2 regions of the Neobacillus sp. B4I6 genome follow, and region 1 is predicted to be linked to the other one. Evidence: riboswitches for the same ligand, from Rfam matches in the RefSeq annotation. Region 1 holds a riboswitch; the other holds the start of a gene.
What was found. A riboswitch is a leader RNA that binds a small molecule or an ion and turns the genes downstream of it on or off. The one in region 1 is predicted to bind S-adenosylmethionine.
Positions count from the first base shown of each region.

Region 1 (12,770 bases):
GGGGAGCAATCAATGTCTAAGTTATGGGGCGGCCGTTTTACGAAAGAAACGAATAAGCTAGTTGAGGAATTTACAGCCTCAATTACTTTTGATCAAAAGCTAGCTAAGGAGGATATCGCAGGAAGTCTTGCCCATGTGCAAATGCTGGGTGAGTGCGGTATTATTCCAATGGAGGATGCTATAAAGATTAAGGACGGACTACTCTCCATCAAGAAACTGGTCGACGATAACGCGGTAGAGTTTTTAGTTGAAGATGAAGATATCCATATGAATATTGAAAAGTTATTAATAGAAAAAATTGGTCCGGTGGGAGGAAAGCTCCATACAGGGAGAAGCCGTAATGATCAGGTGGCCACCGACATGCACCTATACTTAAGAACGAAAACAACTGAGCTGATTAAATTAATAGAAGATGTCCAGCAGGCATTAATTGAGCAGGCGAAAGAGAATGTCCAAACGTTAATTCCTGGGTATACTCACCTGCAGCGTGCCCAGCCTGTATCCTTTGCCCATCATTTAATGGCTTATTTTTGGATGTTTGAACGTGATAAAGAGAGATTGATTGATAGTTTGAAGCGTATCAATTGGCTGCCTCTTGGTTCAGGAGCATTGGCAGGAACGACGTTTCCGATCAACCGTGAACGTGTCGCGGAACTGTTAGGTTTTGAAACGGTTTATCCTAATAGTATGGATGCTGTCAGTGATCGCGACTTTATCCTTGAGTTTTTATCGATTGGTTCAATAATCATGACCCATATTTCCAGATTATCCGAAGAGCTTGTCATTTGGTCGAGCCAGGAGTTTCAGTTCGTCGAGTTGGATGATTCGTTTTGCACAGGTTCAAGTATTATGCCGCAAAAGAAAAATCCAGACGTACCTGAGCTGCTACGTGGAAAAACCGGACGGACATATGGTAATTTAATCGGACTGCTCACCGTTCTTAAAGGTCTGCCACTCGCTTATAACAAGGATTTACAGGAAGATAAGGAAGGCATGTTTGATACGGTTGAAACGCTTGAAGGTTCCTTAATGTTATTAGCACCGATGATTGAAACGATGACAGTAAATAAAGACGTGATGCGTAAGGCCATTAACAATGACTTTTCTAATGCCACAGATATTGCTGATTACTTGGTAAGAAAAGGTCTGCCCTTCCGTGATGCGCATGAAGTTATCGGAAAAATTGTTTTATATGCGATTCAGTCTAACAAATTTTTGCTAGATTTGAGCTTCGAGGAATATCAGGGCTTTAGTCCATTATTTGAGGAAGATATTTATGTTGTATTGGCTCCTGAGCATGTTGTTGGTGTCCGAAATAGCTTTGGAGGAACGGCTCCAGAGCAAGTGGAAAAGCAAATCAAGCTTGCAGAGGGAAAACTAGAGCAATAAATATAATTTTTTTCAAAGCCTGCCATTTGGTGGGCTTTTAGTTTTTAAAATTTGTATTAAATACTAAAATATTAGATAATTTCCCCATGGGAATTTTAACTAATGACAGGAGGAAAAAATGATGAAAATTCGTGTGTCTGCCGTTCAGTACCAACTACATACCATTCAATCCTTCGAGGAATTTACCTCACAATGTGAGCACTACATAAAAACTGCTGAGGAATTTGGGGCAGAGTTTGTCTTATTTCCAGAGTTCTTTACAACTCAACTACTTTCAATAGGTAATGGTCAAGGCAAGAGCCTGACAATTAATGACCTGCCAAGTTATACCCAACAATATCTAGAACTGTTTTCTAATTTTGCACAAAAAAAGAACATACATATTATTGCGGGAACACATGTGATTGAAAGGGATGGCAAGTTGTATAATACAGCACATTTATTTTACCCAGATGGAAGAATTGGTGAGCAGGCCAAACTCCATATTACACCGACTGAAGTAAATGAATGGAATATGGCACCTGGGGATTCATTTCAGATATTTGAAACAGAAAAAGGGAAAATCGCCCTCCTTACTTGTTATGATATTGAATTTCCAGAAATTGTACGTATGGCAAAGGCCAAAGGTGCCGATGTGATTTTCTGTCCATCATGCACAGATGACCGTCATGGTTTTCATCGTGTTCGTTATACCAGCCATGCTCGTGCAGTTGAAAACCAAGTATATGTGGTCCTAACGGGAACTGTCGGTTCACTGCCGACTGTTGATTTTATGCGCGCTAATTTTGGCCAGGCGGCAATCATTACTCCTAACGATATACCATTTCCACCAAAAGGAATCTTGGTGGAAGGGGAAATCAATAATGACATGATTGTGACGGCTGACCTAGATTTAAACTTGTTATATGAAGTAAGAGAACGTGGTTCCGTTACAACCTGGCGTGATCGAAGAACGGATCTTTACACAGATTGGGAAAAATAAACTGAAAGGGTGGGTATAGAATGTATCGAAGTGAATTTTACGTCTATGACCAAGAGAGGCCTGTGCCAGTTATCATTCGCAATTATTCAAAAGTGGATTTTGACGATCTTATCAAGATTCAATCCGAGTGCTTCCCACCTCCTTTTCCTTCAGAATTATGGTGGAATAAAGAGCAATTAACAAACCATGTGAAAATGTTTCCAGAAGGTGCATTGTGTGTTGAAGTAGATGGTGAATTAGCTGGGTCAATTACCGGCTTAACTATCGACTTTGATCCTAGCGATAAAAACCATTCGTGGGAAGAAATCACTGACCATGGATATATACGGAACAATAATCCAAATGGGAATACCTTGTATATTGTTGATATTAGTGTTCGTCCGAAGTACCGCAAACTAGGGCTTGGTAAATTGATGATGCAGTCTATGTACCATGTTGTGATAGAAAAAGAGTTATATCGATTACTTGGCGGGGGCAGAATGCCAGGATATCATAAAAAAGCTGATATCATGACACCAGGACAATATTTAGATGCAACTATTAAAGGGGAAGTTCAAGATCCTGTTATCACTTTCTTGCTGCATTGTGGTCGTGTGCCAATAGGGATTATTGAAAATTATCTCGAGGATGAAGAATCCTGCAATTATGCTGCATTAATGGAATGGAAAAACCCTTTTAGATGAGTGAGAGGAATGTATCATAATGGAATATATTAGAATAACCAGTATAGAAGACCCTAATTTTAAAAAGCTTCATAACTTAATGGGAGAAATTTTTCCTGCAGAAGAAGTATTAGAATTTGAGCTATGGAAAGAGCCATTAGAAGATCCGAGTATTCGCGTGTTTGTTGCTGTCGATGGAGACGAAGTCACAGGAGCAACTGAATATCGTTATTATCCGGATTGGAATATTGCTATGACAGATTTTACAATCATCAGTAAACCAGGCTTAAGCCTTGGCCGTTTTTTAGCGCAAAACCGTTTAACGGATTTACAACAATTAGCTAAAGAAAATGGTAACGAGCTATTCGGGATGTTTGCAGAAATATACGATCCGTACCGGGTTGAACATCACGAATTTGGTGGAGTAAAGGTTATGGATCCATATGTCCGACGTGAAGTTCTATCCCATATGGGTTATAAACGCATTGATTTTTCATATGTTCATCCTTCCTGGAAAAACAATGGGGAAGCTGTAGCAGGTCTAGATTTATGTTTCATGCCAATTCAAGATGAAGGACTTAATTCACTACCAGCAAACCTGGTAAAGGATTTTCTGACGACATACTATTCAATTCTTTCAAATAAGCCGAAGGAATGGCTCAAAATGATAGATCGACTGGGGAAAAAGGAATTTGTCTCCCTATTACCACTTTAATAAAAAGAAATTTCAAATAATATTGACAACTACCTTGGAATCAACTAGAATTCTCTTTATAACTTTGAAATTTAATGAAAAACTAACTAAATAAAACTCTTATCCAGAGCGGCGGAGGGACTAGGCCCGATGAAGCCCGGCAACCATCAAGGTAATTCTTGAAAAGGTGCTAATTCCTGCAGGTTATTTTTAACCTGACAGATAAGAGGAGGAAATCTACCCTCTTCTTATGAAGAGGGTTTTTTCTTATTTATATGAGATAAAAAACAACCTATTAGTCATGTCTAATATTATTTAAGGGGTGGAGAGCATGTCTGTCATTAAAGTGGCAATTCTAGGCTTTGGTACAGTTGGGGAAGGTGTTTATAGAACAATACAATCCCACGCGGAGGAACTTACTAGTGTTTTAGGGAGAAAAGTAGAAGTGGCTGCAGTACTAATAAAAAATAAGCAAAAAACCAGAGACATAAGAGAAGATGTTTTAATAACTACAGATTTTGCCGAAATTCTTAATCTACCTCAACTTGATGTTGTTGTCGAAGCAATCGTCGACAAAGAACAACCCTTTACTTTTTTAAACCAAGCTATACAAAGTGGTTGCCACATAATCACAGCGAATAAAGAAATGTTTGCACACCATGGGAATGAGCTGCTCGAGTTAGCTGAGAATTATAATGTTTCGGTGGGTTATGAAGCAACAGTTGCGGGTGGTATTCCGATTATTCAAACCTTAAGGCAGTTATTAAATGTTAACCGAGTTCGTCACATCCAAGGAATTCTTAATGGGACATCGAATTTTATCCTAACGGAAATGCGCGAAAAGAAGCAGTCATTTGCTGATGCCCTCATTTTAGCGCAAGAGAAGGGGTATGCTGAAGCGGATCCAACCAACGATGTGGAGGGATTTGATGCTTTTTATAAAACAATGATTCTCAGCAGAATTGCTTTTGGAGAACAACCCAATTGGAAGAATGTCGAGCGTGCGGGCATTACCTCGATTTCAAGAGAGTTAATTGAAACAGCAGAAAAGATGGGATTAAGGTTTAAGCATATTGCTAGCATTAGTAAGACAGGTAGTCAAATTAACGCAGAGGTTAAACCAGTCCTTGTTGGGAAATCTCATCCTTTTTATTCTATTGAAGGCGTAGAAAATGCGGTAAATATTCACTCTGATATTGTTGGTAGTATTACTTTGCAAGGACCAGGAGCTGGGATGTATCCTACTGCAAGTGCTGTTATTGAAGATTTGGTCTATGTCTGTCAAAATCGGTCGTCAAATAAGAGTATCACAAAAACAACAGCAGCATGTGATGGAGAGAAAAAAGGGAACGAAAAAGAATTATGGTTAATTCAAGGCCTCTCAAAGAATTATAATAACCCTTTGATTACATGGGTGGCCCAAGCTTCTGATAAGATAGCAATTATCAAGGCAACCAAGGAAGAAATTGAAAAGTTAATTAATCTGAAAAAGGCAACGTGCTACTTTCAAATTATTGGGGAGTATGATACAGAAATTAAGAATAAAGAAGTAACTTTAGCTGTCCTCTAAAAAGCCATTATTCCCGTGATAGAAGAGCACTTTGGTGCTCTCAGTTTGTCGAGAAAGGGTATTTTTATCGGCAATTTTTTATTCTCAGCATTTAATTATTCATTGTACCTGCTAATGGGCCTGTTGATTTCCGCTCTAGGCACTTCGCTTTCCACGGGCGGTCCGGGGAGCCTGCGTGCCTTCCGCGGAAATCAACAGGGAGGTAATCAACCTAAAGAATTGCAACACACTTTTTCTAGCCTTGCTAAGTGTGTTGCAATCTTTTTCATATTTTGGCAGGCTGCCGTAAGGAGAGCCTGTTCGCTTGCTTTCTTCAATCCCCGTAACCGGCAATAGCGAAGCCCGTGCAGCTCTTTTGAGTCTGCGAAGCTTCGCTCAATTTTTTCCTTTCTAAATTTATAAAGCATTTTTCCAGATTTAGATAAGCGATTTTCCCTTACCTTTTCCTTGTGCTCTTCCCAAACATGACGTGTCACTACTTTTACCTTATTTTTGGAGCGTGTACATTGGGAAAGAAGTGGGCAGTTTGAATTTATGTTTATTAGCGTTAGCCTTAAATGAGTAGAATCCGAAAATAAGACACGACCACCTACCATTTTGTGATTCATTGCCTGGAGAACAATCTCATCAAATATTTCCTGAAAGATATCGGTACCTTTAAAACGATGTTGGCGATTCCAACTAATCGTTGAGTGGTGTGGAACAAGATCCTTAAATTTCAGGCCTAAAAACCAGCGGTAGGCAACATTCATTTCAATTTCTCTTTGTAATTGTCGCTCGGATCGGATGCCATATATATAACCAATAAACATCATTTTAAATAGAATAGTGGGATCGGAAGGGCGTCCGTTATCATCACTATAATAAGGACGTACCTTTTCAAGAAGGAATGAAAGATCAATATATTTATCGATTAAACGAAGAAGGTGATTGTCAGGAACCAATTCATCAATAGAAACAAATTCATATTCACTTTGGGTAGATACTCTTGGTTTAAACATAGATTTCACCACTTAATTTTTTATTGTTTGGTTGTGTTAAGAGCAGTGTATTATTGATTTTACAGCTCTGTTGATTTGCGCGGAAGGCACGCAGACTCCTGCGGGAGTACGGGGCAGGGGAGACCCCGCAGGCGCTTCAGCGCCGAGGAGGCTCCCCGGCACGCCCGCGGAAAGCGAAGTGCCTGGAGCGCAAATCAACAGACATGTTGCAAAGCCTATATATTAATAATATTATAATGAAACGCGGTGAATGGTTAAAGTTATTGTAGAAAATAAGAGGCTGTCGAAAGTTTCTCGACAGCCTGAGAAGCAGGTTGCCCTGCTTCTTCTTTTTTGTTACCGCTTTTTTTAAACTTATTTATTTCTTCTCGATTTTACACGCTGGTTCGCTGCGTTAGCACGTGCTTGCGCTTCAAGGTCGGAATGGTCTGCAAATTCTGCAGAATATTCAACGTCATTTCCATCAGTTATTTTTAGGTTCTTAGGTGTTTGTGGAAGTGAACTTTTGTTACTATTACCTGTTCCACTATTATGCATACGACCCATTACTAAAAACCCCTTTCATTGTTAACTTTTCAGGAGCCGAATTGCTCCCATTAATATCATTTACAATTAGAAAGGTAACCATGAATGGAAAATACTTCAGCAAAGCGATCAGGGCTGCTTTTTATCGCAAATTTAGTTGAACTAGAGTCTCGTTTTTTTGTCGTGATACCCGCCTGCACGGTCCGCCATTTTAAATTCTCGTTGATAAGAGACTTCCTGCATACTGGTTAATGAGTATTTGCCTCGATCCTTATCTTTTTTCTTTTTTTCCGCCATTTTGCTCATTCCTTTCAACATTTTTTTAGTTAATTGTCATCAAGCTATGTGGTAAAAAATAAAAGCACGTTATGTACTTATTTCCATTTTTACCTTTTAAGAAAGGAATGATACTTTTTTTAAGAAAATATATTTTTCAATGCCAAATGTAAATCGGAATACTTAAATTGATAGCCAGTTTCTAAAAGCTTATTCGGTAATACCCTTTGTCCATCAACCACCAATGTACTCATTTCACCAAGCAGCAGACGTAGTGCAAAACTTGGGACCGGAAGCCAGTGGGGGCGGTTTAATACTCGTGCAAGTGTTTTTCCAAACTCAGTCATCGTTACCGGTTTCGGTGCAGTGAAATTGATGGGTCCATCCATTTTTTCATTTTCGATAATAAAGGATATCCCTTGGACCACATCCTCAATGTGAATCCATGACATCCACTGACGTCCATTTCCTATGGGACCACCGATAAATGATTGATAAGGGATTGCCATTTTTTGAAGAGCCCCTTGGTGTTTATCAAGAATGATTCCGAACCTGCAAAAGACAGTACGTATCCCTAATTGGCTGGCTTTTCCAGCTTCGATTTCCCATTGCTTAACTGTTTCGGCCAAGAAATCATTCCCAAAGCCATGGTTATCTTTTTCAGTAAAAATTTTATCAAAGGATGTTCCATAAATCCCAATTGCACTTGCATTGATCAGTGCCTTTGGTTTGGTATCTAATTTATTTATAATGGCTAGCAGTGCATGAACAGACTCTAAGCGACTGTTTAGAATCTTTTCTTTTCTTTTTACCGTCCAACGTCCACTATTAATTGATTCGCCTGCAAGGTTGATAAAAATATCAGTATCTTGGAGTTCATGAATGGGGCTTGAACTATCACTTAGCCACTCGACGTATCGAATTCCATCAGTACGATTTGTCTCAATCGATTTTCTTGATAAAATAATTATCTCATGATTGTTTTTCAACAGGTGTTTGGTAATTGCTTGCCCTACAAAGCCTGTTCCGCCTGCAATCGTTATTTTCATTTTTTCCGCCCCCTTTTACGTTTAATCTTACAACAGATAATGAGGAATATGGTAAAGTATTGATGAGGTGAATAACGTGGCCATTATAACAAAGATCACCACACAACAGAAAACTCAAGATCGATTCAATATTTTTATGGATTACGGTAAGGGTAAGGGTGAGGAATTTGCCTTTAGTGTCGACAGTGATGTTCTAATCAAATTTCAATTAAAAAAAGGAATGGAGCTTGATGATTTTTCCTTTGTGGAAATTCAGTATCAAGACGACATTCGCAAAGCATACAACAAAGCCATTCATTACTTAGCTAGAAGAATGAGATCAGAAAAAGAAATAAAAGATTATCTTGTATTAAAGGAAATAGATGAACCTGTCATCAATGAAATTCTTCATAGATTAACTGCACAGAAATACATAAATGACGAGGAATTCGCGTTGGCCTATGTACGAACCCAAGCGAATACCACTGATAAAGGTCCTAATGTAATTAAAATGGAATTAAAGGAAAAGGGAATAGTAGAAGGAATTCTCAACCATGCACTAAAGGAATATCCTCTTGAGCAACAGATTGAAAAAGCAACCAAAATAAGCTCAAAGTTTTGCGAAAAGAATACAAAGGAATCATTAAAAATTCAAAAACAGAAACTTGAGAATCTGCTCCTTAGAAAAGGTTATCCATATGAAGTCATTAATATTGCTGTTAATGATGTCTCCATAAACAACGAGGATGATGAGGAAATGGGAGCAATCAGATTCCAAGGGGAAAAGGCCCATCGAAAATATAGTAAATTCAGTGGCTTTGAATATGAACAAAAGATGAAGCATGCATTATATCGAAAAGGGTTCCCGATAGAGCTCATCGAAATCTATTTATCAGAAATGGAAAAATCATGACAAAGTCGTCATGATTTTTTACTTTCAATAATTATGGAATCTTGGTCCATTTGCTCGATAATTATTTCGGCAACTTCCCTTGGTGAGCGGAAACGGGAGGTATCCTTGACATGGTCACTATTTTCCCAAAACGGTGTGTCCATTCCGCCCATATAAACAGCATTAAATTTAATCCCACTCCCTTCGTATTCTTTCTGCAGACTCTCGGTAAATCCTCTAACTGCAAATTTACTGGCCACATAAACCGCTTCATTCACTTTTCCACGCAAGCCTGCTGTTGAAATAATATTCAAAATGCGTCCTTCCGAAGTCTTTAACAGCAGGGGTAATATTGCTTTAGTCATCATAAGAGTTCCTAAAACATTTGTGTTGATCATTTCTGTAATGTGATGTTCATTCATTTCCACAAATGGACCGAAATGACCAACTCCAGCATTATTAACTAATCCGTATATATTATATGTATGACTAATTTCTTCAGCTTTTTTCGAAACATCTTTCGCATTTCCAATATCTATAGGAAGGATATCAGCACTTCCTCCACTTGCTTCAATTTCTTCTTTTGTAGTTGTTAATTTATCAAATGTCCGCCCTGTTAACAAAAGGTGATAGCCTTTTTGCGAAAAGAGGTGCGCTAATTCTTTTCCTAAACCAGAGCCTGCCCCAGTAATAATGATCGTTTTCATTCTAAAATCTCCTTTGTATATTAGTTCATCCTTTATTTATTATATTATAATATACTAAAATGAAGTTATAAGGGGAGTGAATTCAAATGCAACAGGAGAAACGCTACAGTACCATGTCAGAACATGAATTAAGACAAGAAATTGGCATGCTCCAAGAACAAGCCAGAAAAGCAGAACAAATGGGAATGGTCAATGAGTTTGCCGTGCTGGAACGAAAGGTTCAAATGGCGAGAGCATACCTGATTGACCCTCATTCGTTTAAACCTGGAGAAATTTATGAAATAGACGGGGACCCAGGACAATATTTTAAAATTGATTATATGAATGGTGTGTTTGCTTGGGGTTATCGACTTGCAGGAGAGGGAAAAGAAGAAGCATTGCCAATTTCAATATTGAATCAGCCAAAAAAATAATTGGACAAACCAGAGAATAAGACCTCTGGCTTGTCTTGTTTTTACAGATAGGAAGGTTTATTTATAAACCTGTGGCGACTCATCATCGCGCTCTCCAGAAGCACGCATCCGCTCCTGTGGATGGGTATTTATCGTGCCATCTGCTCTTGTTGAAGCGTATTCTGCTTTTGCTCTTGGTTCTCCCTCGAGCTTGTTATTATTTTGATTTGGGAAATTCGTTGCTTTATTTCTCATGCTGTACCTCCATTAAGGGAATGAGAACACGTGAAAAGCAAAGCATTCTCAATGCTTACCACGTAAAGATAGTATCTGCTTTTTTAAAATAGGTTATGTTAAAAGAAATTGGCAATGAGGTGGATGAATGAACGATTATCATGAAAGATTAACAAAACTGCTATTAGCTAAAAACGATCAACTTTCCTATAACCAGGCACGAACCTGGGTTGAACTTCTTTGGGATGATTTTGAAACCACTTATGCAAAAGCGGGCAGGGAATATATGGGCAGTGAAGTAGCAGAAAGAATTGTCAAACAAAGGATAGAAAACTACGGTGATAAACTGCATGAATTTGCAGCAACAAACCCAAAATACAAGGATTATTTAAATCAGGAAAAGGATAGTTTAAATTAAAAAAGCGAGTGACAAAGTCACCGCTTTTTAACTTGGAATTATACTTAATTTCTTTCGTAATTTCTTTTCACTAAACACCCACCCCGTATAGGAGCTAATTGGATTTAAGTTACAATCTAATTGAACAACGGCCACAAACGGATAGTGTCCATTGCTCCGATAGCGTAAATCAATGAAGCGAACTTCGTAAAAATCAATAAATTCATCGACTTCCCATCGATAAACTGGTGAAAAGGATAAAAATGCTGAAAGGTTTTTATCCTTTTTTGCTGCCTCGATTACGGGTGTTTTCGGAACGGGTATTCGATTAAAATGGTCTAAGATTTCAACTTTTTTATTTACTGCTTTTCCCACAAAAAATTGTTTCTTGTTCATGGCAGCAATTCTCCATTGATGAAACCTCATGGTTGGTGCAATAATTATTTCTGTTGCATCGGGAATTATTCTTTTTACCTCAACCAATACCCTTTTTTTCGCCCTAAAACGAGCAAGATAGTAAGCTATAATGACTGCATACATTATCAAAAAGGTATAACCTGGATTTGCTCCTAATACCCAAATAACGATTCCAATGATATGGAACCCAAAGATAATCGGGTCAAACGTATTTATAACGCCTAGAGCGACCCATTTTGTAGAAAAAGGTCTTAGAGCCTGCGTACCGTAGGCGTTAAATATATCAACAAATACATGGATAAAAACAGCTGCAAATGTCCAAGCCCATAAATGAAAAAGATTGGCATCAGGAAAAAACGGATAGATTACGGCTAACAGGACGAGTGGCCACAATATTACAGCAGGGATGGAGTGGGTAATCCCGCGATGATTTCGAATGTATATGGCATTATTTCTTAGCTTCAAAACGGTATCTATATCAGGTATTTGCGACCCAGCAATGGTTGCAATTAAAACACTCGTCGTGGTCGCGTGGCTGCTAATTACTGCGGGATCAAGCGTAGCAAGACCACCAAGAGCAATACCCATGACAACATGAGTTCCTGTATCCAAAAGGGAATCCTCCTTCAATATAGTTCTTGTAAAACTAAACAAATTGAATTATCGTAAAACAAATACACTACTTATTATATTGCCTTTTTTCATACATGTTAACAACATCTGGAGGAACAAAAGTTATGATAATCGAACTAAAGAATATAGAAAAAATCAACATATCTGCTTTTCAAAATGATTTAATATCCTGGTTTAAACGAGAACAACGGGACTTGCCGTGGCGAAAAGACCAAGATCCATACAAAATATGGGTCTCAGAAATAATGCTCCAACAAACAAGAGTAGATACAGTTATCCCCTATTTTAACCGCTTTATTGAATGGTTTCCCACGATTGAAGACCTAGCCGAGGCAGAGGAGGATAAAGTGCTAAAGGCCTGGGAAGGGCTGGGATATTATTCAAGGGTTCGAAATTTGCAATCAGCTGTAAAGGAGGTAAGCGAGAAATATGACGGAGAGGTTCCAAACACCCCAGAAGAGATAGCTGGACTAAAAGGGGTGGGGCCATATACAGCTGGTGCGATATTAAGTATTGCTTATGGAATTCCAGAGCCGGCTGTGGATGGAAATGTGATGAGGGTCATTTCGAGAGTCCTTTCCATCTGGGATGACATTGCCAAATCATCTTCGCGGAAAATTTTTGAAAAAGCAGTGCGACAGTTAATTTCACATGAAGACCCTTCCTCTTTCAACCAAGCGTTAATGGAATTGGGAGCGTTAATTTGTACACCCACTTCTCCTTCATGTTTATTATGTCCAGTTCGAGAACATTGCCAAGCTTTTGATGAGGGAGTTCAAAATGAACTTCCGATAAAAACTAAAAAAACCAAGACACGAAACGTTCAACTTGCTGCTGCTATCCTTTTGGATGGAAATGGTAAGGTATTAATCCACAAGAGGCCGGCAACTGGACTGCTCGCAAATTTATGGGAATTCCCTAATGTTGAGATCCATCACCCCTTACTAAATGAACGGGAGCAGGTAGCGGAC
Region 1 is NZ_JBNPWB010000002.1:3,868,804-3,881,573, reverse strand. It holds gene argH (argininosuccinate lyase) at 13-1,389, shown strand; gene QF028_RS21385 (carbon-nitrogen hydrolase family protein) at 1,511-2,371, shown strand; gene QF028_RS21380 (GNAT family N-acetyltransferase) at 2,392-3,054, shown strand; gene QF028_RS21375 (GNAT family N-acetyltransferase) at 3,074-3,748, shown strand; SAM riboswitch class I at 3,845-3,956, shown strand; gene QF028_RS21370 (homoserine dehydrogenase) at 4,059-5,297, shown strand; gene QF028_RS21365 (transposase) at 5,504-6,298, opposite strand; gene QF028_RS21360 (YfhD family protein) at 6,653-6,844, opposite strand; gene QF028_RS21355 (YfhE family protein) at 6,986-7,120, opposite strand; gene QF028_RS21350 (TIGR01777 family oxidoreductase) at 7,240-8,148, opposite strand; gene recX (recombination regulator RecX) at 8,225-9,040, shown strand; gene QF028_RS21340 (SDR family NAD(P)-dependent oxidoreductase) at 9,049-9,726, opposite strand; gene QF028_RS21335 (YfhH family protein) at 9,813-10,139, shown strand; gene QF028_RS21330 (small, acid-soluble spore protein K) at 10,197-10,373, opposite strand; gene QF028_RS21325 (YfhJ family protein) at 10,501-10,770, shown strand; gene QF028_RS21320 (metal-dependent hydrolase) at 10,798-11,778, opposite strand; gene mutY (A/G-specific adenine glycosylase) at 11,904-12,770, shown strand, end outside.

Region 2 (12,770 bases), 180 kb from region 1:
CACTTTGTTTAGCTAAAACAGCAACATTTAAAGCATTTCCACCTGGAAACATTTCATTACGATCCTGGTAAATATCAACAACATTATCGCCTATTCCAATAATTTTCATATTTCCCCACTCCTTCTTATCCTTTAACACTACCTGATGATAAACCTCTAATAAAATACTTCTGCATAAACATAAATAAGAGAATGATCGGCAGGGCTGAAATCATTAAGCCAGCCATCAGAACTCCCCAATTGGTTTGAAGGGCATCCCGAAATTGCATCAATCCGGCAGGAATGGTTTTTAGTGCATCAGAATCAACAAAGATTAACGCAAACATAAACTCGTTCCAAGTATAATATGCTGTTAACACAACCGCAGTTAGTAATATCGGTTTATTTAAAGGTACAAAGATTTTTGTAAAAATGGTCCATGTATTACATCCGTCCAAAAAGGCAGACTCCTCTAATTCTTTCGGTACCTCTAGAAAAGCAGCTCTGATCAGTAGGATGGTGATTGGAATTCGGTAAGCAACATAGGGAAAGATCATTGCAAAATACGTATCATGAATTCCTAATAATTGGATGAGCTTGTATAGCGGGACTAAACTAACTTGTGGGGAGAGCATCATTCCTCCCATACAGAAAACTAATAGGATGTTCTTCCCTTTAAATTCAAACCTAGATAAACTGTAGGCTCCGAGTGCACTTATTAATACTGTTAGGAAGCAGGTAGTCGCTGTAACAATTAAACTATTAACAAAATATCCAGAAATCCCTGTGTTCCATGCCTCTGTATAATTGGAAAACAGCCATTCTTTTGGTAAAGCCCAGCTGCTGGAGAAAATCTCTGGAGTGGACTTAAATGAGTTAATTACCATCCAAAAAAGCGGATAAGCAATCACTACAAAATACAAGATCAGGATTGTAAAAATTGGCAGACTTTTAACAACATTCTTTTGCTTCCTATTTTTCTTTGTGATTGGGATCGAATGATGGTAGTCCATTACTTTGCTTGTCTCCACTCTAAACATCCTTTCCTGTTTTAAATAGTTTCAGCTGAACCAAGGAAACAATTAAGGTAATGATTAAAATCACAGTGGCAACTGCCGAAGCATAACCCATTTGGTCTTTACCGAAAGCTGAATGGTAGAGTAATGTTCCTAAAACCTCACTAGAATTACCAGGTCCGCCGCCTGTCAAAATATACGGCTCATTAAAGACGGTAAATGCACCGGTTAAGGTAATAAGTGTCGTAACGAAGAACATCTCTTTTACTTGTGGAACGGTGATTGAAAAGAATTTACGAATTTTCCCTGCCCCATCAATCTCTGCTGCCTCATACAATTCTTGGGGGATATTTTGAATCGCGATAATAAATAACATCATAATATAACCAATACTTTGCCACTGTGACACAGCAATAACAGCGAAGATAGCGGTTTCAGATTCTCCCAGCCAAGCCCTAGTTAAATTCTCAAGTCCTAACATATTTAATAGCCCATTTAAAATTCCGATATCCGGGTTATAAACAAATGTAAACAGTAAAGCGATGACAGTCATCGAGATGACAACTGGAAGGAAAAATACGGTACGGAACAATCCACTAATGAATCGTGTTAGCGGATCTTCAAGTATAGCCGCTAGAATAAGTCCGCCAAATACCTGAAAAATAATCGAGATCACTGCATACCAGAGATTATTTTTTAAAGCTATATAAAAAACTTCATCTTTAAAAAGATTAAGAAAATTTTCAAAGCCAACAAATGTTTTTTCTACTGAAAAAGCAGAGAAATCATAGAAACTATAAAAAAAGTTTTCAACAATTGGATAGTAAACAAAAAGGGCCATAAAGATTAAGCAAGGTGCAATATATAGGTATGGTAACCACTTGTTTGTATTTTGCATAATAACTCCCCTTTTTTTAACAGGCGTATCTTTGGAAAAAAGGTGGTCAACTTGCAACCACCTTTTCTGGCTTCCTATTTTTTTGCAGACGCCTTAACTTCTTTTGCTGCTGCTCTTACATCCTTCATTACATCTTCTGGACTTTTCTTGCCGTCCAACATTAGCTGTGTTCCATTTAAATAAGCATCAACTATTTTAATATCAACAGCTGTATCAAACCATAAGTACGTTTGTTCTGCATTAACAATTAAATTGATAGCATCCTGTTGAAGCTTGGAAGCATTCTCATCGGTTGTTGTTCCTTTAACCGCACTATATTCACTTACTTCTTTTAACTGCTCTGTACCTTTTTTCTTCGAAGTTAAGAATTTGACAAATTCCATTGCTTCCTTCGGATGTTTTGTTTTCGAAGAAATCATGATTCCTTCAGGTGCTGCTGTGATGGAGTTGGCATTTCCTTCTCCACCTTCCACACCTGGTACATTAAACACACCTAAATCCTCTTTTAAAGATGGTTCAATAAGCCCGATTTCTGCAAGCTGGAAGAAGCCGATCGCTGCTTTTCCACTGTTAAATAACTCCCGTGAATATTCATGGTCTACAGAATTAACTCCTTTATTGAAGTACGGCTTCAGTTCCATGAATTTCTCTAATGCTTTAACATAACCTGGATGCGAATAATCACCTTCAGGATTTTTGGGATCATAATCTTTATCAAGAACATCCTGTGGCACCATCAATTGATTCAATGTTCCTATATAGTGGGAAATCGTCCACGGTGCTTTACTTCCAAATGTAATTGGCGTAAGTCCTGCGGCCTTTACCTTTTTAGAGACATCAATTAGTTCGGACCAAGTGGTTGGAACTTCAAGATTTAAATCCTTGAAAATTTTCTTATTGTAAAAGAAGGCCTTGCCGTCAGTTGACCACGGAATCCCATAAATCTTACCATCTAAAGTGAAGGAATTGAACTGGGAGGCAATGATTTGATCTGACCACGCTTTATCTTCATTTACATAATTAGTTAAATCAAGTGATTGTCCCTGACGTGCGAAGTTATAGGCAAACTCTCCGCTCCAAGAAAAGTAAACATCTGGAGGGGTGCTTGATCCTAAGACAACACGAATTTTTTCTTTATAAGAATCGTTCAAGACGGCTTCCGTTTTAATTTTAATATTGGGATGGGCCTTCTCAAACTCTTTTACTGCCTTTTCAAAATATTGCTTTTTAGGTTGATTCGGCCAGCGGTGGAAGAATTTAAGTTCAACCACATCTTTTCCATTTGTTGAACTAGAACTCTTAGAACAGCCAGCAAAAAACGATAGGAAAAGGATAGAAATAATACTTAAAATTAATAACTTCTTCATTAAGCTTCCCCTCCAGAAAGGAATACATATCTATGATTATTGCAGTATATTTGTTATTTCATCTTGGTTTAGTATTCAACTGTCCACATATATCTTCTTTTTGATAGCGGATGATTTCGTGCTTCCGCTAACTGATCCGCATATTTTCTTAATACGTAATTTAAAACTAATGGGGCAATGTATCCTTGTACTTCCTCTGCAACCCCAGTGAAATCGAAGTCTTTTGCATCAAGGACAACCAACTTCTTGCCATAACGCTTAGAGAATTCTAATGCTCTTTCTTCTAAATGTCTTGTTTCGTCCAAGCCTAGCAGGATAATAAAAGGTGTTTCTTCATCAATAATTTCAAATGGTCCGTGGAAGTATTCTCCGGCGTGAATGGCGTGTGAGTGAACCCATTGCATTTCCATGAGGATACAAATTGCATAAGAGTAGGCAACACCATAATTTGCTCCGCTTGCCATTGTATAAATAATTTTTTCATCTTTATACTGTTGACCAAAAGCCTCTGCCTTTGTTTGGTAGAGTGCAGCAGCTTTTTCGTAAACATTTTGTAAATTCTCAAGACTTTCTTCTACTAAACTAGCTTTTTCGTTATTTTCAACAACTTTTAGTACACCAAACACTAGTTGATATAGTACTGAATAATTGGTTGTGAAAGCGCTTGCTTTTTCGCCCCATTGATACTTCAATACAACATCAGAAGCTTGTGCCAATGGTGATCCTTCCTCATTGGTTAAAGAAACCGCCAATGCCCCTTTTGCTCTAGCAAATTTTGCTGCTTCTACTGTTTCAGGTGTTGTTCCTGAGTGCGAGCACAATATAACCAGGGAATTACTTCCAAGTTTTGCATGATTGCGATAGATAAATTCATTTGCACTAAAAAGATGGGCATCAAGAACTTTTGCTTCGCGGTCAATTACATACTTGCTTGGATACATAATGGCAGAAGAGCCGCCGCATGCTACAAAGAAAACATTGGAAATATTTCTTTTTCCTACCTCTGCTAATGCTTGTTGCACTTGATTTTTCACGTCAATTACTAATTCAGTCGTCATTTTGTTGCCTCCCTGATTAAATATTTTAGTGAATGAACACTAGTAAACTCTTTAAACAATATACAACTTTATATAACGTTATATGTTGTTATATATAAATTACTATACTTTTAAACTCTTGTCAATTGAATTTTCAGAAAAATGAAACGACATTTCTCGACAAAAAGCAAAATAGCCAGGGGTCTTCCCTGGCTGCTTTTTCTTGTTACTCCCCTATATTGTTTTCAAACCACTCTTGAAGCTCTTTCAATGAGTTAAACGTAAAAATCTCCTCGCCATTTTGCCCATTATCAAACCCAGTGTTACCTCTTAAGGTAATTTGCCCTTCATCCTTAGAAATTAAGATAGCATAGGGATGATTAACATTTATATACCTTGAATCTAAATCGGTATCTACCCAATTCTTACTTCTCAGAAATGCTTCATAATGTTCCATTAAGATCCCTCCTATCTCTAAATATTGTTCCTCAAAACTTACTTATATTTGTAGATTTTACTCTGGTTTTTCAAAAAAAATAAACCTATCCGCAAAATGGATAGGTTGATCATAGTTCAATTATTTTTGTTTATAATACGTAATCGCTAATGCAAAGGCTAAGACGGTGCCTTTAACAATATCCATCGCATAATATGGGACGGACATCATCACGAGTCCGTTTTGGAGAATCCCGATCAGGACGGCTCCAACAAATGTTCCAAACGCGTTGGCCTTTCCAGCCCCAAGTACTGAAAATCCAATATAGGCGGCGGCAACTGAATCCATTAAATAGGGAGCACCAGAGTTAATTTCTGATGTCAAAACCCTTGAAGCGAGCACAATCCCGCCAATGGAGGCAAACAGAGCCGAAAGCAAATACGCTGCCACTTTATATTTATTAACTGCGATACCTGATAGTCTCGCCGCTTCTTTGTTACCACCGATCACATACATATATCGACCATGCTTTGTATAGTTCAAAAAGATATGCACGAGGATCACAGTCACAGCCATAATGATAATAATCCATGGCACTTCTCCGATTTTTGCAAAAAAAGGACTGATCAGACCCGATGCCATCGAGCCATCAGGCATAACCATGTTTTGTGAAACAGTGGCCCCTTTTGTATACGTCAATGCTGTCCCTTGAATAATAAACATCGTAGCGAGTGTCATCAGCATATCTGGAATTCTTAATTTCACAATCATGAATGAGTTTATTGCTCCTACTGCTAAGGAAGCACAAATCGCAGAAATGACCGCCACCAATGTGTTTTGTGAAAACCAAACAAACATCGAAATGACAATGGCGTTTGATAAGGAAGCGACCGATCCCACCGATAAATCAAAACCATCGACAGACAATGAAATCGTAATACCGATAGCGATAATCGTTACAATGGAGATCGAACGTAAGATATTGATGATATTACTGCCCTGAATAAAAGTAGGATTAGCCAATGAAAAAATAATAATAAGTGCAAGAATCGTAATAATCGTCCCATATTTATATAAAAAGCGAAATAACTCAAAGACTTTTTTTGCCGGGGCTACCTGATTCTTTGCTGCAATATTTGCCTCCATTTTACCTGCCCCCTGTTGAATAAAATAATAGTTCTTCTTCGTTCGTTTCTCTCGTTTCAATTTCCTTTACGGACCTGCCGTCGTATAAAACATAGACCCGATCAGTAATCCCAATAATCTCCGAAAGTTCTGAAGAAGCATAAATAATTGCTTTACCCCGGTTCGCTAGTTCAGCGATTAACTCAAAGATATCCTTCTTTGCGCCAACATCGACGCCTTTGGTTGGTTCGTCAAAAATATATACATCTGCTTCAGCTACGAGCCACTTTCCGATTGCGACCTTTTGCTGATTCCCTCCGGAAAGATTCTGTACCTTGGTATCTTCTGAAGGTGTTTTAATTCCGAGGCGATGGATCAACTGCTTTGCCGTTTCTTTTTCTTTTTTTCGATCTAAAAAGCTTAATCTCTTTGAAAATTCACCTAAATTAGCAGCTGTTAAATTGGTTTCTACTGATTCAAGAACTAGGATTCCTTCCTTCCTCCGTTCTTCTGGAACTAAAGCAATTCCCTTTTTAACCGCATGATAGGGACTCTTTAATTTTAGTTTATTGCCATGAAGAAAGATGTCTCCCCCCGTTAATTTCTTAGAGCCAAATAACGCCTTACACAATTCTGTTTTTCCAGCACCGACAAGCCCGGCAATTCCAATGATTTCTCCTGATTTAACATGAATATGTAAATCTTTAATCTTCCCTCTATCTGAAAGTCCTTTTACCTCAAGGACCGTGTTTCCAATAGACGTATTCTTCTCTGGGAACTGTTCCTCTAATCTTTGACCCAGCATATGCTCCACCACTTTGTTGATGGTCGTATTAGTAACTCGCTCTTTTGCAACAAGTTCACCGTTTCTCATTACGGTCACTTCATCGCAGACTTCAAAAATTTCTGGTAAGCGATGGGAAATAAAGATAACTCCTACATTTTGCTTTTTTAAATCACGGACAATCCGGAATAGTTCCGTTGTTTCAGTGTGACTCAATGGCGCTGTCGGCTCGTCTAAAATAAGAAACTTACATTGATTTGATACAGCCCTAGCGATTAAAATCATTTGTTTTTCCGCTAACGTTAACTCACTTACAAGCTTCTTCGTCGGAAGCATAATGTTCATACTTGATAGTATTTCATCCGCTCTTTGATGAAGGTTTTTCCATTTCATCCATTGCTTTTTCCCCATGTTATGGACTGTATCGAGGAGCATAATATTTTCGGCGACGGTTAAATACGGAATGAGAGCCGTATCTACTTCTTGATAAACGATTTGTATTCCTGCGTCCTGTGCATTTTTCGGAGAACGAATCTTCAGGTTTTTCCCATCTAACCTTATTTCACCGGTATAGTGGTCATAAGCACCCGCGAGAACCTTCATTAACGTTGATTTCCCTGCCCCATTTGCCCCAATCAAAGCTTGGATTTCTCCCGTTTCCATCGAAAAGTCGACCTGATTCAATGCCTTCACACCAGGAAACTCTATTGAGATGTTTTTCATCTCCAATGTTGATCTCATCAAAATCATCCCCCGTAAGCAAACACTCTCTTCATCTATTGAAAAAGAGAGTGTCTAGTTGTATACCGACTATTCTTTATAATGCTTCTTTAACGTCTTTATCCACTCTTCCTCAAATGCAGTCGATTGACCCCAGCCTGGGATAATTTTTGCCAGATTAACCATGTTTACAGGCTCTTTTGCTTTGAGAAGATTTTCTTGTGAAACAAGTGAAGCATCTAAATCAAAGGTCTGTGGTGTTTCTTCACCTGCAAGCTTTTTCGCAAGTATTCTCATATCAACAGCACCGATAAGTTTCGGATCGACAGCTGCTGTGTATTTCCAAGCGCTGCCTTTTCTTTGAATTTCTTGCAGATCCGCATTGGAAACATCGATTCCATAAATCTTCACTTCTTCACGTCCCGCTTCTTTCAAAGCTCGTGCTGCACCGATTGCAAAAGCATCCCAAGTAGCAAATATGGCATCCAGTTTGCCTTTTGGATATTTATTTAACATGGCTGCAACTGCGTTTTGTGTTTGTACACTTGTATCTGCCGCAGCCACACCAAAGCGTTCCACTTCTTTAATTTGAGGATTTTTTGAAAGGACTTCTTGATAAACCTTATTACGTCTAACCATTGCAGGGAAACCGTCGACCCATAGGTAGGCAATATTTGCTTTACCCTTTGTATTCTTTACGAGTTGATCAAGGGCTAAAGTTGCTAAGGCTTCATCATCCTGTGAAGTAAGCGTTACTCCATCAACCTTCGCAATATTTGGATTGGAGTCAAATGTAACTACACTTTTTCCTTTTTCAACTATCTTTTTTACATCATTAACAGTCGCATCATCGTCACCATGAGAAATGATAAATCCATCATAATCCTGGTCTAATGCCTGATTAATAGCATCATGGAACTTAGCTGTATCACCATTTGCGGTAAACACGTCCACTTGAAAACCTAAGGCTTCTCCCTCTTCTTTTGCACCTGCTAAGAATTGGGCAGTATGATCATCACCGCCAATTTTACGGATAACCTTGATTTTTAACGGATCACCACTTGTAAACTTTTCAGATACACCTTCAAGTGAAACCTTTTTATGAGCGCTTGCTTGTTTTTTTTCTCCCTCAGAAGCACAGCCTGTGAGTAAGAGTGTTGCTGCTAACGCTGATACGAGTGTACTTTTAAAGATATTTCTTTTCATGATTAAAGCTCCCCCTTTTAGATTCTTATCAATACTCCATTACTCCGATTGGAAAGGTTTGTTTTTATATAAAAATAAAAAACCTCTCCAGAAAAGAGAGGTTTCATCACAAATTAAGGGACTACTCCTCTCTTATCTTTCAAAACAATAAATTGTTTTGCAGGATTTAGCACCAATTCCAAACGGAACGGTTGCTGGGCGTCATCGGGCCAGTCCCTCTGCCACTCTTGATAAGAGAACGTATTATTCATTTAAAGTAATAAATTAGATTTTAGTCTCCTATTAACAAGTTGTCAATAGTGTTTTGAATATTTCTAATAAAGGTATTATTCCCAATCCGCCAAAACCTTTGAATAGTAGTAAACGTAATTTCCTATTTTATATAAAAGGGATATCCCTTTAAAATTATCAGAAATTTCTGTATGATAATATTTAGTTAATCGAAATACATTTAGAAAGAAGTGTTATTAATAATGGATCAGGAAAGAAGTGCAAAGCGTAATTTAATGATCATGTGGTTTGCGAACTTCTTTGTAGCCGGAAGTATGACAATGGTTATGCCGTTTATTTCGTTGTACATTGAGACGTTTGGTGACTTTTCGGAAAAATATGTCCAGCATTGGTCAGGAATCACATTTGGGATTACATTTGTTTCTGCCTTCCTCTTCTCACCGATTTGGGGGGAGAATTGGCGACCGTTATGGGAGAAAAAAAATCCTTATCATTTCCGGATTAGGGATGGGCTTATCTATTTTTCTAATGGGCTATGTCCATTCTGTCTGGCAGTTACTGTTGCTGCGCTTTTTCATGGGTTTCTTTTCTGGCTTCATCCCGATGTCACAAGCTTTTATCTCTACGCAAACACCAAAGGGGATTGCGGGGCGCGTTCTTGGTACATTGCAAACAGGTAGTATTACAGGTTCTTTGTTAGGACCGATGCTGGGCGGTGTTTTAGCTGATTCTCTTGGCTATTCTACTACCTTTAAATGGACGTCCATTTCGATTTTTATCTCTGCATTGTTAGTGATTACCACAAAGGAATTCTTGATACCCGTGTCTAAAGGGGCAAAAACACATTACTCGAGCAAGGAAGTTTTTAAACACATTATTCGTAACCCTGTGTTATTAACAGTCCTGCTAATTTCAGCCCTTGTTCAGATTGCTCACTTTAGCATTCAACCAATTTTGTCCTTATTTGTTAGCGATCTGCATGGCACAACTAATGTTGCCTTTTATTCTGGGATTGCTTTTTCCGCTGCGGGACTGGGGAATTTATTGATGTCGAGGAATTGGGGAAAAATAGCTGATAAGTATGGGTATATTAAAATATTAGTTATTCTTCTTTTTCTAGCGGGGATTGTCTACTTGCCTGGAGCCGCAGTTTCTAGCTTTTGGCAACTCGTTATCATCCGCTTTGCCCTGGGTGTCACGATTGGCGGAATTATTCCTGTACGGATTGCCTATATCCGCCAAGAAGCACCGATTGCGATGCAAGGTGAAGTATTAGGCTATAATACCAGCTTGCGTTTCCTTGGGAATATTGTCGGCCCGATGCTGGGTGGATTTATATCTGGTTACTATGGCTTTTCTGCCGTTTTTATCAGCACAAGTTCATTATTAATTATTAGCGGATTTATTTTATTTGTTTCAATGCACCGTCATCCAAAGCTTGTAAAACACTCGATTTAATAACTTTAAGATTGGGCAAGGAATAAGTAGAAAAGCACTTTAAATTAAATGATTTAAAGTGCTTTTGCTTTATTACTTTATTCTGTTTTTTCGCTTAGTAAAGTCCATTTCTTGATAATAACTGTTCTTAACTAATATATTGGGTCCAAGGCATTTAACCGCCGGGCAATGACAGCTTAATTCTTTTGCCAAGGCTGACGACTGCCAGGTTTCATATGCATGTAACAGATTTGTAGTCTTGATATTTCCTAGGGATGGTGTATCACCGAAATCAGTAACAATAATATCTCCGTTAAAAATATTTACATTCAGTCGCGAACGTCCATCAGGGTCATTTCTGACGGTGACATTTTTACTTTTATACAAGCTTTGAAGGAGAGTTAAATCCTCCTGTTCACTGCTGCACGCATAAAATGGGAGCGTGCCAAACAGCATCCACACATTTTCATCTCTGACATCTAGTAAGTGATGGATCGCTTCTCTTATTTCATTAAGTGATAAGGTTTCGAGATTGCTAGCAAAATCACTTGGGTACATTGGGTGTATTTCATGTCGCTGACAAAGCATTTCATCAACAATTTGACGGTGAATTTTTTCTAAATACGGTAGTGTCCGCTTGTTTAACATCGTTTCAGCAGATACCATCACTCCTGCTTTTACCAGTTCACGGCTATTATCTATCATTCTTTTAAAATATTGTTCCCGTTGTTCATATTCCGGCTTCCGTTCCATTCTGGCAAAACCACCCTCGACAAAATCATCGACGGTCCCCCAGTTATGCGAGATATGTAAGACATCTAAAAAAGGGACGATTAATTCATAACGATCTAATTCAAGGGTTAAATTGGAATTAATCTGCGTCCGTACACCGCGCTCATGGGCATATTTTAAAATCGGTACAACATAATTTTTTACCGAGGATAAGGATAACATCGGTTCTCCACCGGTAATGCTAAGTGATCGAAGTGTCGGGATTTCTTCTAATCTTTGTATGAGCAAATCCAGAGGAAGCGCCTGCGGATCCTTTGTTTGGAGTGTATATCCTACTGCGCAATGCTCACAACGCATATTACAAAGGGTCGTCGTGGTGAATTCAATATTGGTTAATTGAGGCTTTCCATATTGCTCAATATCTAAATAGGCTTCCCATGGATCATATGAAGGGGTAATTTTTTTCAATTTTGACATAATGACTCCTTAAAATCAGTCTTCAAAAAACTTCTCTATTATAACTGAATTACGGATGTTATTGCTATTTTTAACCATTACAAAAGTTTATGTTTTAAAAAATACTATTATTCTATGCTTGTTTTATGAAAAATTTACCCACTAATACATAACCACAGCACTTTGGATAAAAAATAAAAGGATAATATTTAATTGCGAATGGTGGTTATGACTAACATGGAAATGCAGCCTTTAGGAGAAGCCGAGAAACTCGCCCTTAAAAAGCTGAAAATCTTTCGGCAAAGCATCCTTCGTTATATTTTACGGGCGGCGCTTGCCAGTATGTTTATTGGCTTCGGGGTCATTGTAGCATTTAAAACGGGGAATTTCTTTTATGTTAAGGATAACCCTTTTGCCTATCCGATAGCGGCACTTACCTTCGGGGCTGCCATCATTTTAATTGCCTATGGCGGTGGTGATTTGTTTACTGGAAATACGTTTTATTACACCTATGCCGCACTTCGCAAGAAAATGACCTGGATAGACGTCGTAAAACTATGGATTTGCAGTTACGCGGGTAACATACTTGGGGCGGCGGTTTTTGCCTTTATTATTTTTACAACGGGACTGTATGAAAGTTCCGAGGTTAACGGCTTTTTACTTCATGTAGTCGAGATTAAAATGCAGGTCCCAATAACCGAGCTATTTTTCCGAGCAATCCTATGTAATTGGCTCGTCTGTATGGCCTTTTTTCTTCCGATGGGGTTAAAAGGCGATGGACCGAAGATGTTTGCGATGATGCTGTTTGTCTTTTGTTTCTTTATTTCCGGATATGAACATAGTATCGCTAACATGTGTACGTTTGCCATTGCCTTAGTTTTAAACCATCCAGGGACGATTTCATGGGGTGGAGTGATTCACAATCTAGTGCCTGTAACGATTGGCAACCTGATTGGCGGCGCTGTTTTCATGGCGATGATGTACTATTATGCTAATAAGCCATTTTTAGATGAATATGATAAAGAACAGGGCAGCTAAGTTTACATGCTGCCCTGTTCTTTTATTAGGTGTCATATCGACAAATTCCCGGGGAAATATCAACAATATAAGAGGGCAATCGACAATAATTAAGAATATTCTAAAAATATTGATAATTTTAACATTTCTTTGATGTGTGCTATCTTTTTGCCAATCTATTTCTTTTTGCTAATAAAATAAACATAGGCTTTGATCATAAAATAGCTTACTTCCTCAGGAAGCAATTCCTTGATCGGCTTCAGTCGCTCACGGCCAGCCTCTGCCAAGGCTTTTTCTAGAAGCGGCATGTATTCAGCGGGAATATGTTT
Region 2 is NZ_JBNPWB010000002.1:4,045,103-4,057,872, forward strand. It holds gene QF028_RS22305 (PfkB family carbohydrate kinase) at 1-109, opposite strand, end outside; gene QF028_RS22310 (carbohydrate ABC transporter permease) at 126-1,019, opposite strand; gene QF028_RS22315 (carbohydrate ABC transporter permease) at 1,012-1,893, opposite strand; gene QF028_RS22320 (ABC transporter substrate-binding protein) at 1,968-3,260, opposite strand; gene QF028_RS22325 (SIS domain-containing protein) at 3,329-4,318, opposite strand; gene QF028_RS22330 (hypothetical protein) at 4,524-4,754, opposite strand; gene QF028_RS22335 (ABC transporter permease) at 4,875-5,879, opposite strand; gene QF028_RS22340 (sugar ABC transporter ATP-binding protein) at 5,881-7,383, opposite strand; gene QF028_RS22345 (sugar ABC transporter substrate-binding protein) at 7,453-8,568, opposite strand; SAM riboswitch class I at 8,698-8,805, opposite strand; partial or broken gene QF028_RS22350 (MFS transporter) at 9,042-10,257, shown strand; gene yfkAB (radical SAM/CxCxxxxC motif protein YfkAB) at 10,330-11,445, opposite strand; gene QF028_RS22360 (formate/nitrite transporter family protein) at 11,662-12,462, shown strand; gene recQ (DNA helicase RecQ) at 12,618-12,770, opposite strand, start outside.
Region 2: it holds a riboswitch for S-adenosylmethionine, as region 1 does, so the genes downstream of both, QF028_RS22345 (sugar ABC transporter substrate-binding protein) here and QF028_RS21370 (homoserine dehydrogenase) in region 1, are expected to answer to the same signal.